DNA from 2 places in the Kitasatospora sp. NPDC101108 genome. Region 1 is predicted to be linked to the other one. Evidence: riboswitches for the same ligand, from Rfam matches in the RefSeq annotation. Region 1 holds a riboswitch; the other holds the start of a gene.

Evidence for each region. A riboswitch is a leader RNA that binds a small molecule or an ion and turns the genes downstream of it on or off. The one in region 1 is predicted to bind glycine.
Region 2: it holds a riboswitch for glycine, as region 1 does, so the genes downstream of both, gcvT (glycine cleavage system aminomethyltransferase GcvT) here and gcvP (aminomethyl-transferring glycine dehydrogenase) in region 1, are expected to answer to the same signal.

The regions. Positions count from the first base shown of each region.
Region 1 is NZ_JBVJLM010000009.1:11,808-18,982, forward strand. Features, by position in the region: gene ACZ6Z8_RS20445 (DNA polymerase IV) at 1-120, shown strand, start outside; gene ACZ6Z8_RS20450 (MFS transporter) at 271-1,755, opposite strand; gene ACZ6Z8_RS20455 (PRC and DUF2382 domain-containing protein) at 1,950-3,038, opposite strand; glycine riboswitch at 3,262-3,365, shown strand; glycine riboswitch at 3,367-3,498, shown strand; gene gcvP (aminomethyl-transferring glycine dehydrogenase) at 3,603-6,503, shown strand; gene ACZ6Z8_RS20465 (DUF5999 family protein) at 6,705-6,896, opposite strand.
Region 2 is NZ_JBVJLM010000023.1:45,295-52,469, reverse strand. Features, by position in the region: gene ACZ6Z8_RS32860 (L-serine ammonia-lyase) at 1-90, opposite strand, end outside; gene glyA (serine hydroxymethyltransferase) at 242-1,522, opposite strand; gene gcvH (glycine cleavage system protein GcvH) at 1,606-1,983, opposite strand; gene gcvT (glycine cleavage system aminomethyltransferase GcvT) at 2,084-3,205, opposite strand; glycine riboswitch at 3,453-3,557, opposite strand; gene ACZ6Z8_RS32840 (enhanced serine sensitivity protein SseB C-terminal domain-containing protein) at 3,813-4,610, shown strand; gene ACZ6Z8_RS32835 (enhanced serine sensitivity protein SseB C-terminal domain-containing protein) at 4,726-5,706, shown strand; gene ACZ6Z8_RS32830 (ABC transporter permease) at 6,164-7,153, shown strand.

The DNA.
Region 1 (7,175 bases):
GAGACGCCGTGGAGCGGGCCGGGGCGGGTGCGGACCTTCGCGGTGGACGATCCGGCGCTGGAGCCGGCCCGGCCGCTGCCGCTGCGGCAGGTCGAGGAGCCCGGCGCCGAGGGGGAGTGAGGCGGGAGGACGCGGAACGGCCCCACCCGGTGGAAGTACCGGGTGGGGCCGCATACCGTGCCGGACTCCGGACGGTCGTGATGCCCTCGCGACCGAGCGGAGGCCGGGGCCCGCGCGTCCTGTCCCTGAGCGCGCGGGCCGGACGCCTCGTCAGGCGTCGGTCTTGGCCAGCTCGGGGCTGGAGTCCTGCCGGGCCGGGCCGCCGGCGACGGCCGTGGCCGACTTGGCGGTGCGGATCAGGAAGGGGACGGCGCCGGCGATGACGCAGACGACGGCCGTGGTCCAGAACGCGTGCTTGTACGCGTCCAGGGTGGGCAGCAGCACCGGGATCGGGAGCTTCATGACGTCGCCGGTCAGGATGGCGGTCATCACGGCGGTGCCGATCGCGCCGCCGACGGTGCGCAGCACGGAGTTCATGCCGTTGGCGATGCCGCTCTGCTCGACCGGGACGGCGCCGTTGATGAAGGCCGGCATCGCGGCGAAGGCGAGGCCGATGCCGAGGCCGAAGATGGCGGAGGCGGTGTAGATGTCGCCCTCGGCGCTGTGCCGCAGGGCCAGGTAGGCCATCGAGACCGCGCCCAGGACGCCACCGAGGACCAGCGGCAGGCGGGGGCCGCGGCGGGCGATCAGCAGGGCGCCGACCGGGGCGGCCACCATCGAGCCGATGGCGGACGGCAGCAGCATCACACCGGCGTGCAGGACGGTCGCGGTGAAGCCGTAGTGGGCGTACTTCTCCGGGGTCTGGGCGAAGTTGCTGATGACCATGAACGAGCCGTACATGCCGAAGCCGATGAGCAGACCGGCCAGGTTGGTGAAGGCCACGGCCGGGCGGGACATCATCTTCAGGTCGACCAGCGGGTGCGAGACCTTGGTCTCGATGATGCCCCAGACCAGGGCCACCACGGCGGCGACGGCGAACAGGCCGAGGGTCTTGGTGGAGGTCCAGCCCCAGTGGTTGCCCTGGCTGACGGCGACCAGCAGGGCGGAGAGCCAGGCGGCCAGAGTGACGGCACCGAGCGGGTCGGCGCCGCCCTCCTTGTCGGTCACCGGGTCGGTCGGGACGCGGAAGGCGACCAGGGCGACCGCGATCAGGCCGAAGATCAGGCCCATCCAGAAGATGGACTTGTAGTTCCAGTGCTCCAGCAGCAGGCCGGTGGCGACCAGGCCGAGGCCGGAGCCGACGCCCATCGAGGCGCTGATGGCGGCGACGCCGCCGGTGACCTTCTGCTTGGGCAGCTCGTCGCGGACGATGCTGATCGCCAGCGGCATCACGCCACCGCCGGCGCCCTGGAGGACGCGGGCGACGACCAGCCAGGTGAAGGAGTGGGTGCTGACCGCCAGGGCCGAACCGGCGACCAGACCGGCCAGCGAGATCAGCAGCATGGGCTTGCGGCCCCGGAGGTCGCCGAAGCGGCCCAGCAGGGGAGTCAGCACGGCGGCGGACAGCAGGTTGGCGGTCATCAGCCAGGTGATGTTGGAGCCGGAGACGTCCAGTTCCTTGGCCAGCGACGGCAGGATCGGGACGACCGCGGTCTGCACCACGCTGAACGACAGCATCGCCAGGATGAGGGCCGGCAGGACCCGGGCGTTGCTCTGCTTCTTGGCCGCGGTGGTGGGCTGTGGTGCCTCACTCACGGTTGCTTCCTCCCGTACATAGTGAATGAACTGAAGTAACTCTGCCGGAAGATACTTCAGAGTGTCAAATATCGACTGGTTAAGGTTTGGCAAAGGTGAAGGTTCGGGTGCGGTGGACCGGCGGATCGCGGGCGCGTCGAGGGCCCCGGACCGGAGTCCGGGGCCCATCGGGAACGCTGGTCGGGGCGGTGGAATCAGGCCAGGGGGTGCAGGGCGGCGGGGCGGGCGCCCTCGGGGGCCGGGGACATCGAGCCGTTCGTCGGGTTGGGCGCGGCGACGGCCTCGGCGGTGGTGTCGTGGACCTCGACGTTCTCGCGGCGGAGCTCGTCCCGGATCACCTCCTCCTCGGTGTACCGCTCGACCACCAGACGGACCCGCTCGATCGGGGCGAGGTACTTGCGGACCACCGGCCGTTCCTCGCGGAGGGTGACCTCTTCCACCGCCTCGTCGATCTCCTTCTCGGTGAGCGAGGCGAGCTCGGTTTCGCTGACCGGGATCCGCTCCACCCGGACCCGCTCGCGGACCACCGGGACGCGGCGCTCGACCTGCTCGCTGGTCACGTACTTGCGCAGCTTCGCGGTGCCCAGGACGTGCCACTCGGTGGAGATGTCGAGCCGCTCCTCGCGGCAGGTGATCTCCACCGGGTCGCTGGGGGCCGAGGCGGCGGCGGTGTCGGTCGCGAAGGGAGCGGTCGCGGCCTGGGTGGTCGCGACCGGCGTGGGCGCGGCCTGGGCGGGATGCGGCATCGGCTCGACGGCGTGGCCGGGGAAGGGGGCGGGGGTGCCGAGGGTTCGCACGGGGGCCTCCGTGGCGGTGCTGGTGGCGGTGGCGGTCATCGTCGTGCCGGAGTCGGGGGAGTGGTGGGCCACCGGCTCGGCGGCCGCGGCCACGGGGACGGCCGAGGTGGTGCCGAAGTCGAGGTCCGGCTGGGCGGCCGGGCCGGGCGCCCCGGCGGTCGGGCGGCCGTCCACCGCGGTGTCGAGGCCGTAGTAGCGGTAGAGCTGGAGTTCCTGGGCGGGGGACAGGTGCTGGCCGACGCCGAAGTCCGGCGAGTCCTTGACCAGCGACTTGTCGTACGGCACCCGGAGCTCGTCGCCGGAGAACTCGCTCGTGGTGAGGGGGACGAAGGCGTCCCGCCCGAAGATGCCGGTGCGGACGGCCGCCCACTCCGGCTGTCCGGTGGCGTCGTCCAGGTAGACCTCGTCGACCGTGCCGATCTTGTCGCCGTTGCGGTCGACCGCCTTGTGGCCGATGAGGTCGCGGGGGTCGATTTCGGTCTGCACGCTTTCCTCCAGTGCGCTGCGCCTGCGGCACGCCCGCAGATCGGCGGCCGGGGCACCCGTCCCGTCCGCCACTTCACACCAAAAGCCATGAATCGGGCCCACGCGACCGGGGTGCGGCCGGACGGGTCGGCGCTGGGCCGTCCGGGGGACGCGCGTAGACCCGGAGTGATCCGACGCACCCGTGATCGGAAGGCCTCCCGCTGGTACCCTGGGCGGCGACCGCCGAGCCCGCTCGGGAGAGTCCCCGTCAGCGAAAACCACTGGTCGGGGCGCCGAAGGAGCAACTCCTCCCCGGAATCTCTCAGGCATCCGTACCGTGCGGGATAGGTCACTCTGGAAAGCAGGGCAGGACCGTCGGCGCGGGAGCCGGCGATCACCACCCTCACCGACGGTGCAAGCCGACGGAGCGCCACAGCGCGACGTGCGGGCGAAGCTCTCAGGTCCCGATGACAGAGGGGGAGGCCTTTCGGGTCCGTCCGCCCAGGCCGGTCCGCTGTCCGCAGCGGCGTTGGCCGGCCGGCGTGCGTACCCCCGTTGGTCCGTGACCAGGAGGCCTCGACCACCATGAACGCCCAGCCGAACGCGGGACGCCCCACCGGCGCCCCGACCCTCACCGAGCTTGAGCTGGCCAGCCCCTTCGAGAACCGCCACATCGGCCCCGACGCCGCCGCCCAGGAGAAGATGCTGGCGTCCGTCGGCTACGGCTCGCTGGACGAGCTCGCCGCCACGGCCGTTCCCGAGGCCATCCGTTCCATCACCGCCCTGGACCTGCCCGCAGGCCGCAGTGAGGCCCAGGTCCTCGCCGAGCTGCGCGAGCTGGCGGGCCGCAACCAGGTGCTCCAGCCGATGATCGGCCTGGGCTACTACGGCACCTTCACCCCGCCGGTGATCCTGCGCAACGTCATGGAGAACCCGGCCTGGTACACCGCCTACACCCCGTACCAGCCGGAGATCTCGCAGGGCCGCCTGGAGGCGCTGCTCAACTTCCAGACCCTGGTCTCCGACCTGACCGGCCTGCCCACCTCCGGCTCCTCGCTGCTGGACGAGGGCACCGCGGCCGCCGAGGCGATGGCGCTGGCCCGCCGCGTCACCAAGGTCAAGGGCGGCGTCTTCCTGGTCGACGCCGAGACCCTGCCGCAGACCATCGCGGTGATCAACACCCGCGCCGTGCCGACCGGTGTCGAGGTCGTCGTCGCCGACCTGTCCGAGGGCATCCCGGCCGAGATCGCCGAGCGCGGCGTCTTCGGCGTGCTGCTGCAGTACCCGGGCGCCACCGGCGTGGTCCGCGACCTCGCCCCGGTGATCGAGCAGGCGCACGGCCTGGGCGCGATCGTCGCCGTCGCCGCCGACCTGCTGGCGCTCACCCTGCTCAAGTCCCCGGGCTCGCTGGGCGCCGACATCGCCTGCGGCACCTCGCAGCGCTTCGGCGTGCCGATGGGCTTCGGCGGCCCGCACGCCGGCTACCTGTCGGTGCGCGCCGAGTACGCCCGCTCGCTGCCCGGCCGCCTGGTCGGCGTCTCCGTCGACGCCGACGGCAACCGCGCCTACCGCCTGGCGCTGCAGACCCGCGAGCAGCACATCCGCCGCGAGAAGGCCACCAGCAACATCTGCACCGCCCAGGTGCTGCTCGCCGTGATGGCCTCGATGTACGCCGTCTACCACGGCCCGGACGGCCTGGCCGACATCGCCCGCCGCACCCACCGCTACGCCGCCGCCCTCGCCGAGGGCCTGCGGGCCGGCGGCGTCGAGCTGCTGCACGGCGAGTTCTTCGACACCGTCACCGCCGTCGTCCCGGGCCGCGCCGCCGAGATCGCTGCCGCCGCCCGCGCCAACGGCATCAACGTGTACCAGGACGGCGAGGACCGGATCTCGGTCTCCACCGACGAGACCACCACCCGCGAGCACCTGGCCGGTGTCTGGGCCGCCTTCGGCGTCCCCGCCGTCGAGGTGGCCGAGGCCGCCGGGACGCTGCCGGCCGCGGTGCTGCGCGAGGACGAGTACCTGACCCACCCGGTCTTCCACAGCCACCGCTCGGAGACCGCCATGCTGCGCTACCTGCGCCGCCTGTCGGACCGGGACTACGCGCTGGACCGCGGCATGATCCCGCTGGGCTCCTGCACCATGAAGCTCAACGCCACCACCGAGATGGAGGCGGTCACCTGGCCGGAGTTCGGCCAGCTGCACCCCTTCGCTCCGGTCGACCAGGCCGCGGGCTACCTGACCCTGATCCGTCAGCTGGAGCAGCAGCTGGTCGAGGTCACCGGCTACGACGCCGTCTCGATCCAGCCGAACGCGGGCTCCCAGGGCGAGCTGGCCGGCCTGCTGGCCGTCCGCGCCTACCACCACGCGAACGGCGACACCCAGCGCGACGTCTGCCTGATCCCGTCCTCGGCGCACGGCACCAACGCCGCCTCCGCGGTGATGGCCGGCATGCGCGTGGTCGTGGTGAAGACCCTGGTCGACGGCGACGTGGACGTCGAGGACCTGAAGGCCAAGATCGAGCAGCACCGCGACAACCTCTCGGTGCTGATGGTCACCTACCCGTCGACCCACGGCGTGTACGAGACCCAGATCACCGACATCTGCGCCCTGGTGCACGAGGCCGGCGGCCAGGTCTACGTGGACGGCGCCAACCTGAACGCCCTGGTCGGCCTGGCCAAGCCGGGCAAGTTCGGCGCGGACGTCTCGCACCTGAACCTGCACAAGACCTTCTGCATCCCGCACGGCGGCGGCGGCCCGGGCGTCGGCCCGGTCGCGGTGCGCGCCCACCTGGCGCCGTACCTGCCGAACCACCCGCTGCAGGAGGAGGCCGGCCCGGCCACCGGCGTCGGCCCGATCTCGGCCGCGCCGTGGGGCTCGGCGGCGATCCTGCCGATCTCCTGGGCGTACGTCCGGCTGATGGGTGGCGAGGGCCTCAAGCGCGCGACCCAGGTCGCGGTGCTGAACGCCAACTACATCGCCAAGCGCCTGGCTCCGCACTTCCCGGTGCTCTACACCGGCCCGGGCGGGCTGGTCGCGCACGAGTGCATCATCGACCTGCGCCCGCTGACCAAGGAGACGGGCGTGACGGTGGACGACATCGCCAAGCGCCTGATCGACTACGGCTTCCACGCGCCGACGATGTCCTTCCCGGTGGCCGGCACGCTGATGATCGAGCCGACCGAGTCCGAGGACCTGCACGAGATCGACCGGTTCTGCGACGCGATGATCGCGATCCGCGGCGAGATCGACAAGGTCGGCTCGGGTGAGTGGGCCGCCGACGACAATCCGCTGCGCAACGCCCCGCACACCGCCGCCACGCTGGCCGGCGACTGGGCGCACGGCTACTCGCGGCAGGAGGCGGTCTTCCCGGCGGGCGTCAACCCGGCGGACAAGTACTGGCCGCCGGTGAGCCGGATCGACGGCGCGTACGGCGACCGCAACCTGGTCTGCTCCTGCCCGCCGCTGGACGAGTACGGCGTCTGATCCCGGTCGGACGGACAGGGCCGGGGCCCCGGCGGAACGTTTCCGCCGGGGCCCCGGCCTTTTCTCGTCGTGCACTTCGCGTCGAAGCGCCTCGCGTCGCGCTTCGCGCGGTCGGGTCGGCGGTTGCCCCCGCCGGGCGGTCCCGGGCTGGGCGGTCCCGGGCCGTACGGTTCCGGCCGTACGGGCTGGGGCCGCGTGCGGTCAGGCCGCGTGGGCGACGGGGCGGCGCGGGGCGATCACCCGGCCGTCCGGCAGCAGCTCTCCGGTGTCCTCGAACAGGACGACGCCGTTGCAGAGCAGGCTCCAGCCCTGCTCCGGGTGGCAGGCCACCGGCACGGCCGCTTCGCGGTCCTCGGACTCGGCCGTCGGGCACTCAGGACGGTGCTGGCACATACGCGTACCCTCGCTTCGCTCTGCGATCCTCCCCGTGGTGCGGTCACCGGAGGTCGAGCCGTCCGGAGCCGCCGTGGTGGTCGGATCCTGTCCGCGCGCCGACCAGGTGTGGACCGGCGCTCAAGTGGGTAGGACAGGTGGTCCTTCCACGCTGGTTCCCAGTGTCGGCATCTGCGGACGTGCGCGCAGCGATTTCGTGACATGCGCCACAACTCCCGGGCATAGATCACCCGTTCAGGTGGCGCCCAGGGGAAACGGCGCACCACCGGGTCAGCCGGG
Region 2 (7,175 bases), on a different contig from region 1:
GAACATCCGGGCCGCGCGCATCGGGCCGACGGTGTGGGAACTCGACGGGCCGATGCCGATGGAGAAGAGGTCGAAGACGCTGATGGCCACGGGGGACGTCCTTGTCTGGTCTCGTGGAAGGACTTGCGGGCAGGGGGGATGACACGGGACGGGGCACCGCGCGCACTGTCCAGTGTGCGCGGTGCCCCGGGGTCCCAGGTGCACCGGCGGGGTGAGGCCGGTCACCTCATCCCGAACAGGATCACTCCTGGCCGGCCAGGTTCGGGTAGAGCGGGTACTTCTCGGCCAGGGCGGTGACCCGGGCCTTCAGCGCGGCGGCGACGGTCTCGTCGAAGGCGGGCTTGAGCGCCTCGGCGATGATGTCGGCGACCTCGCGGAAGTCCTCGGCCCGGAAGCCGCGGGTGGCCAGGGCCGGGGTGCCGATGCGCAGGCCGGAGGTGACCATCGGCGGGCGCGGGTCGTTCGGGATGGCGTTGCGGTTGACGGTGATGCCGACCTCGTGCAGCCGGTCCTCCGCCTGCTGGCCGTCGAGCTGGCTGTTGCGCAGGTCGACCAGGACCAGGTGGACGTCGGTGCCGCCGGACAGCACGGAGGCGCCGGCCTCGGCGACGTCGGCCTGCAGCAGACGCTCGGCGAGGATCTTGGCGCCCTCCAGGGTGCGCTGCTGGCGCTCCTTGAACTCCTCCGAGGCGGCGACCTTGAAGGCGACGGCCTTGCCCGCGATCACGTGCTCCAGCGGGCCGCCCTGCTGGCCGGGGAAGACCGCGGAGTTGATCTTCTTCGCCCACTCGGCCTTGGACAGGATGACGCCGCCGCGCGGGCCGCCCAGGGTCTTGTGGGTGGTGGTGGTGACCACGTCCGCGTACGGCACCGGGTTCGGGTGCAGGCCCGCGGCCACCAGGCCGGCGAAGTGCGCCATGTCCACCATGAGCAGCGCGCCGACCGCGTCGGCGACCCGGCGGAACTCGGCGAAGTCCAGCTGGCGCGGGTAGGCGGACCAGCCGGCGATGATCAGCTTCGGCTGGTGCTCCTTGGCCAGGCGCTCGACCTCGGCCATGTCGACCTGGCCGGTCTTCTCGTCGACGTGGTACGCGACCACGTTGTAGAGCTTGCCGGAGAAGTTGATCTTCATGCCGTGGGTCAGGTGACCGCCGTGGGCCAGGTTCAGGCCCAGGATGGTGTCGCCCGGCTGGATCAGCGCGAACATCGCGGCGGCGTTGGCCTGCGCGCCGGAGTGCGGCTGGACGTTGGCGTGCTCGGCGCCGAACAGGGCCTTGATCCGGTCGATCGCGATCTGCTCGACCACGTCGACGTGCTCGCAACCGCCGTAGTAGCGGCGGCCGGGGTAGCCCTCGGCGTACTTGTTGGTGAGCACCGAGCCCTGGGCCTCCATGACCGCCACCGGGGCGAAGTTCTCGGAGGCGATCATCTCCAGGGTGGTCTGCTGGCGGTGCAGCTCGGCGTCGACCGCGGCGGCGATCTCCGGGTCGAGGGCGTGCAGGGACTGGTTGAGAACCGTCATGGTGTGGTCTTCCCGGGAGGAGGAGAGCGAGGGGACGGTGGGGGCGGGCCGGCGTGCGCGCGGCCCGCCCGGTGCCGGGCTGGTCAGCCGGCGTGGGTGAGCGCGTCGTACTCGTCGGCGCTGAGCAGCGCGTCGGTGGCCTCGACGCGGACCTTGAACAGCCAGCCGCCCTCGAACGGGGCGCTGTTGACCAGGCCGTTGTCGTCCAGGACGTCCTGGTTGACCTCGACGACCTCGCCGGTCACCGGGGAGTACAGGTCGCTGACCGACTTGGTCGACTCCAGCTCGCCGCAGGTCTCGCCGGCGGTCACGGTGTCGCCGACCTCGGGCAGCTGCACGTAGACGATGTCACCGAGCGCGTCGGCGGCGTGCTTGGTGATGCCGACCGTGGAGACACCGTCCACGGCGGCCGTCAGCCACTCGTGCTCCTTGGTGTACTGCAGGTGCTGGGGGTTGCTCATGGCGTCATTCTCCAGGATGGGAAGCGGGTACGACGCAGCGGGCCGCCGCACGGACGGCTCCGACGTGCGTGTATGGGAAATCGAGGGGTCCTGCGAGGCCTCAGCGGGCGCGCTTGTAGAACGGCAGCGCCACGACCTGGACGGGCTCGTGCTTGCCGCGCACGTCCACCGCGACGGTGGTGCCCGGCTCGGCGTGGGCCGCGTCGACGTAGGCCATCGCGATCGGCTTCCCCAGCGTCGGGGACGGCGCGCCGGAGGTGATCCGGCCGATCGGGGCGCCGTCGGTGGAGACCACGGTGTACTCGGCGCGCGGCACACGCTTGCCCTCGGAGACCAGGCCGACCAGGACCTTCGGCGGGTTGGTCTCGGCCGCGGCGGCGGCCTGCTCCAGCGCCTTGCGGCCGACGAACGCGCCGTCGTTGGTGGTCTTGTCGAAGCGGACGACCCGGCCCAGGCCCGCGTCGAACGGGGTCAGGTCGGTGGACAGCTCGTGCCCGTACAGCGGCATGCCCGCCTCCAGGCGCAGCGTGTCGCGGCAGGACAGGCCGCACGGGACCAGGCCGTGGCCCTCGCCGGCGGCGGTCAGGGCCTGCCAGACCGGCTCGGCGTCGACCGGGTGGCAGAAGATCTCGAAGCCGTCCTCGCCGGTGTAGCCGGTCCGGGCCAGCAGCACCTCGCGGCCGGCCACCTGGGCCGGGAGGATCGCGTAGTACTTCAGGCCGGGCAGGTCGGCGTCGGTGGTCTTCGCCAGGACGGCGGTGGCCTCCGGGCCCTGGACGGCGATCAGCGCGTAGGTGTCGCGGTCGTCGGTGACGACGGCGTCGAAGCCCTTGGCGCGGGCGATCAGCTCGTCCAGCACCAGCTGGGCGTTGGAGGCGTTGGCGACCACCAGGAAGGCGTCCTCGCGCAGGCGGTAGACGATCAGGTCGTCCAGGATGCCGCCGTCCTCGGCGCAGATCATGGTGTAGCGGGCGCGCAGCACGCCGAGCGCGGAGACGAAGCCGACCAGGGCGTGGTCCAGCATCTCGCCGGCCTGCGGGCCGGTGACGGTGATCTCGCCCATGTGCGAGAGGTCGAACAGGCCGGCCTTGGTGCGGACGGCGAGGTGCTCCTCGCGCTCGCTGCCGTAGCGCAGCGGCATGTCCCAGCCGGCGAAGTCGGTCATGGTCGCGCCGAGGGCGCGGTGCAGCGCGTCGAGCGCGGTGAGGCGGAGGGACGACATGGCCAGGAACTCCTCGGTCGGGGCACTCAGGGGTGCGCGCGCCGGGACCGGACCCGCTCGGGGACCGACCCTGCGCGCGGGCATGCGGCGGCGTGGGTCTCCCCATCTGTCGTCGAACCTGAGAGCTTCACCGCCCGCCTGCCCGCAGCTGGTGCCAGCATCAGCTGGTTCCAGCATCGGGGACAGGACGGCGGCTTGCACCGTGGGTGGGCGCGCGACAGGGCCGTGCGCCGCTTTCCAGATGTGCCTAACCCGCGCGGTAGGGGGGCCTGAGAGATTCCGGGGAGGACTTGCTCCTTCGGCGCCGGCTGTGCCCCCCGAGGGGCACTCCGGGCTCTCCCGCGCGGGTTCGAGCGGCCGGTGTGGAGTTGTGGGGGCCCGCGGCGCATGCCGTCGGACGCGCACATCATGGCACGTCCGCGCGGAGGAGGGGAGAGGGGACCCGGTCACACGGCACGGAGCGCCCGGTCACGTGCCACGGCGCGCCCCGTCGCACGCCGCCGGGCGCCCTCCGGGGGGACGACGCGCGTTCGAAGCCGAGCCCTAAACTTCTCCGCGTCGGTGCAGCAGTGGGCGGCCGACCCGGCACGAGGGCGGACGGCGGCGCATGGAGTACCCGGTGGAGCAGCAGCAGGGGTGGGACGGGCCGCAGGCGGCGCCGTCGGGCGGCGCGTGGCCGGCGAACGAGCTGGAGCAGGTGCTGACGGCCGCGCTGGGCGACCCGGGGGCGACGCCGCGGGTGATCGAGGTGCTGGCCCGCAGCCAGGTGTGGATCCCGCTGCCGGCCGGGGGCGACCCGAACGGGCAGTCGCTGGACCTGCCGACCGTCGAGCTGGCCGGCTCCCCGTACGTGCCGGTGTTCTCCTCGCAGGAGGTGTTCCTGCAGCAGGCACCGGGGATGGCCTTCGCGGTCGCACCGGCCTGGGAGTTCGCCCGCGGACTGCCGCTGGGCGTGGGCATCGCGGTCAACCCGGAGGCGGCGGTGGGCATCCCGGTGCCCCCGCAGGGTGTGGCGGAGCTGCGCCGCGGCCCCCGGGAGGAGCGCTGGGAGCAGCAGCCGGAGGCGCCGACCGGCGGCCGGGTGGCGCTGCGCGAGCCCGTGCCGGGCGAGGACCCGGAGCATTTCCTGGCCGCTTGCAGGGCCGAACTGTCGGCCCTGACGGGGGTCGTGACCGCGCGCCGGGCGCTGGCCAGCATCGAGGGCGAACCGACCGTGATGTTCGTGGGCGTCCAGCTGGATCCGGTGGCCCCGGCCGACCCGGGGGCGGTGAACGAGGCGCTCGGGCGGGCGCTGGGAACCGCGCCGCTGCCGGGCGGCGTCCACCTCGTGCTGCTCGACCTCGCCGACGACCCGGTGGTCGAGTGGCTGCTGACCCGGGTCATGCCCTTCTACTCGCGGGTGTGAGCGGGGATTCTTCACAGGCACGTCGCCGTGGCGGTGGCCGGTGCCGCGCCATAGGGTGCGTGCAGGCGGCTGACGGGCCGGCGGGTTCAGGAAAGAGGCGCGGCGAGGTGGGCGCATGAGTGCGGGAACGGGAGCGGGCGGGGTGCCGGGGCCCTGGGGCCAGGCACCGGCCGGGCGCCCGGGCGCGGATCCGGGCGCGTTGGAGCAGGCTCTGCGCGAGGTCGCGCCGGAGCGCTGGGACGCGTACGAGCGGCTGCTGCACGCGCTGGCCGAGGGCCAGGTCTGGATGCTGCTGTGGCACGGCAGCCCGGGCAGTCCGGACGCCCAGTACGGGAACATGGAGATCGGCGGTCACGGCTACGCGCCGGCCGTCACCTCGCCCGAGCAGCTGACGGCCTCCGGCTGGGCCCGGGCGCACGAGGTCATCTCCGGGCGGGAGATCGCCGCTTCGCTGTACCGCACCCGCTGGGGCCTGTGGCTCAACCCGCACGCGCCGGGCGGCGGGGTCGGGGTGCCGTGGGCGGACCTGCGGCGGATCGCCGCGGGCCTGGACCGGCTGCCGGCCGGTCCGTTGAAGCTGAGCGAGCCGCAGGTGAACGCCCAGCAGTTCTTCGCGCTGCTGGAGCGGCAGGCGGGCGAGGTGCGCGCGGTCCGGGCGCTGCGCCGGGCCTGGGTGCAGCCGTCGGTGGGGGAGCCGTACCTGGCGATCGGCCTCGACCTGTACGAGAGTTCGCCGCCGGCGGTGGAGGCGGTCAGGGCGCTGATGCAGCGGGCGATCGCGGTGGCCCCGGAGGGGCTCGCGGTGTCCACCGTGGCGATGTCGGACGAGTACGACCCGGTGGCGCTGTGGATGCGCGCCAACGCGCGGCCGTTCTTCGACCGGGAGGCGGGCCGACCGCCGACGGGCCCGTACCCGCCGGTGCCGCCGCCGTACCCCGGGCAGTCGATGCCGGGCCGACCGGTCCCGGGGCAGTCGATGCCCGGACAGCCGATGCCCGGACAGTCGATGCCCGGTTACGCGTACGGCACCCAGCCGCCCGCGCCGGGTTGGGGGCAGCAGGCCCAGCCGCCGTGGCCCGGATACCCCGGCCGCTGATTGTCGAAACCGCTGTTGTCAAACCCTCTGGCACGAAGCCGACTTGATCCCTGATCAGGTCGGCTTCGGTGCTTTCGGGACGAATTTCCGATCTCGGCGCAGGCACATCTTGACATGGCAGTTACAGCCATGTGAAGAGGTATATGCCGAAGATCGGGGAGGTGCATGCGGGCAGATCACAGTTGGGCATCTGTCGGTTGTCAGGGCTGGCGCAAGCCTGTTCGGATGGCAGAGAGTTCTGCGCAACGCATCGCGCGTACTGGAAACCCCACGAAGGTGAACGCGCACGCCGACCGCTCGATCCACGCGACGCCCATCCCGCGTGGAGGCAGTACCCGTGCACGACGTACTGCCGCGAACACCTGCACCTAGCACCTCCGCACGTCCGCAGCCGTACCGCCGAACCGGCGCCCGGCACCCGTGGGCCGGCCACCGTCGGCGAGGGGACCAACTGACCATGACCGCACCCATGACCACCGCCGGGAACGAACCCGAGGCACTCGCCTCCCCGGGCCCGGCCAAGACGATCGAGGGCCGCTCCCTCGGTCGGATCGCCTGGACCCGCTTCAAGCGGGACAAGGCCGCCGTCGCCGGCGGCATCGTGGTGATCCTGCTGATCCTCCTGGCCGTCCTGGCCGGGCCCCTGGAGTCCGTGTTCGGGCTCGACCCCGACCAGCCGAACACCGACCTGCTGGACGCCGACCTCGGTGGACTCCCGCTCGGCGACTGGGGCGGGATGAGCGCGGACCACCCGCTCGGCATCGACCCGCTGCAGGGCCGCGACCTGCTCGCCCGCGTGGTCGACGGCTCCTGGGTCTCCCTGCTGGTCGCCTTCGGCGCGACCGTCCTGTCCAACACCCTCGGCACCGTGCTCGGCGTGATGGCCGGCTACTACGGCGGCTGGGTGGACACCGTGATCAGCCGGCTGATGGACGTCTTCCTGGCGTTCCCGCTGCTGCTGTTCGCCATCGCGATCTCCGCCTCGCTCCAGGGCGGCGCGTTCGGCCTGCACGGCCTCCCGCTGCACATCATGGTGCTGATCTTCGTGATCGGCTTCTTCAACTGGCCCTATATGGGCCGGATCGTGCGCGGACAGACCCTCTCGCTGCGCGAGCGGGAGTTCGTCCACGCGGCCCGCAGCCTCGGCGCCCGCGGCCCGTTCATCCTGTTCAAGGAGCTGCTGCCGAACCTGGTCGGCCCGATCCTGGTCTACTCGACCCTGCTGATCCCGACCAACATCCTCTTCGAGGCCGGTCTGAGCTTCCTCGGCGTCGGCATCCAGCCCCCGCAGTCCTCGTGGGGCGGCATGCTCGCCGACGCGAAGAACTACTACCAGGTGGACCCCCAGTACATGGTGGTCCCCGGCCTGGCGATCTTCATCACCGTGCTCGCGTTCAACCTGCTCGGCGACGGGCTGCGTGACGCCCTCGATCCCAAGAGCAACTGACCCTGCGTCAGAACCCTCCTTC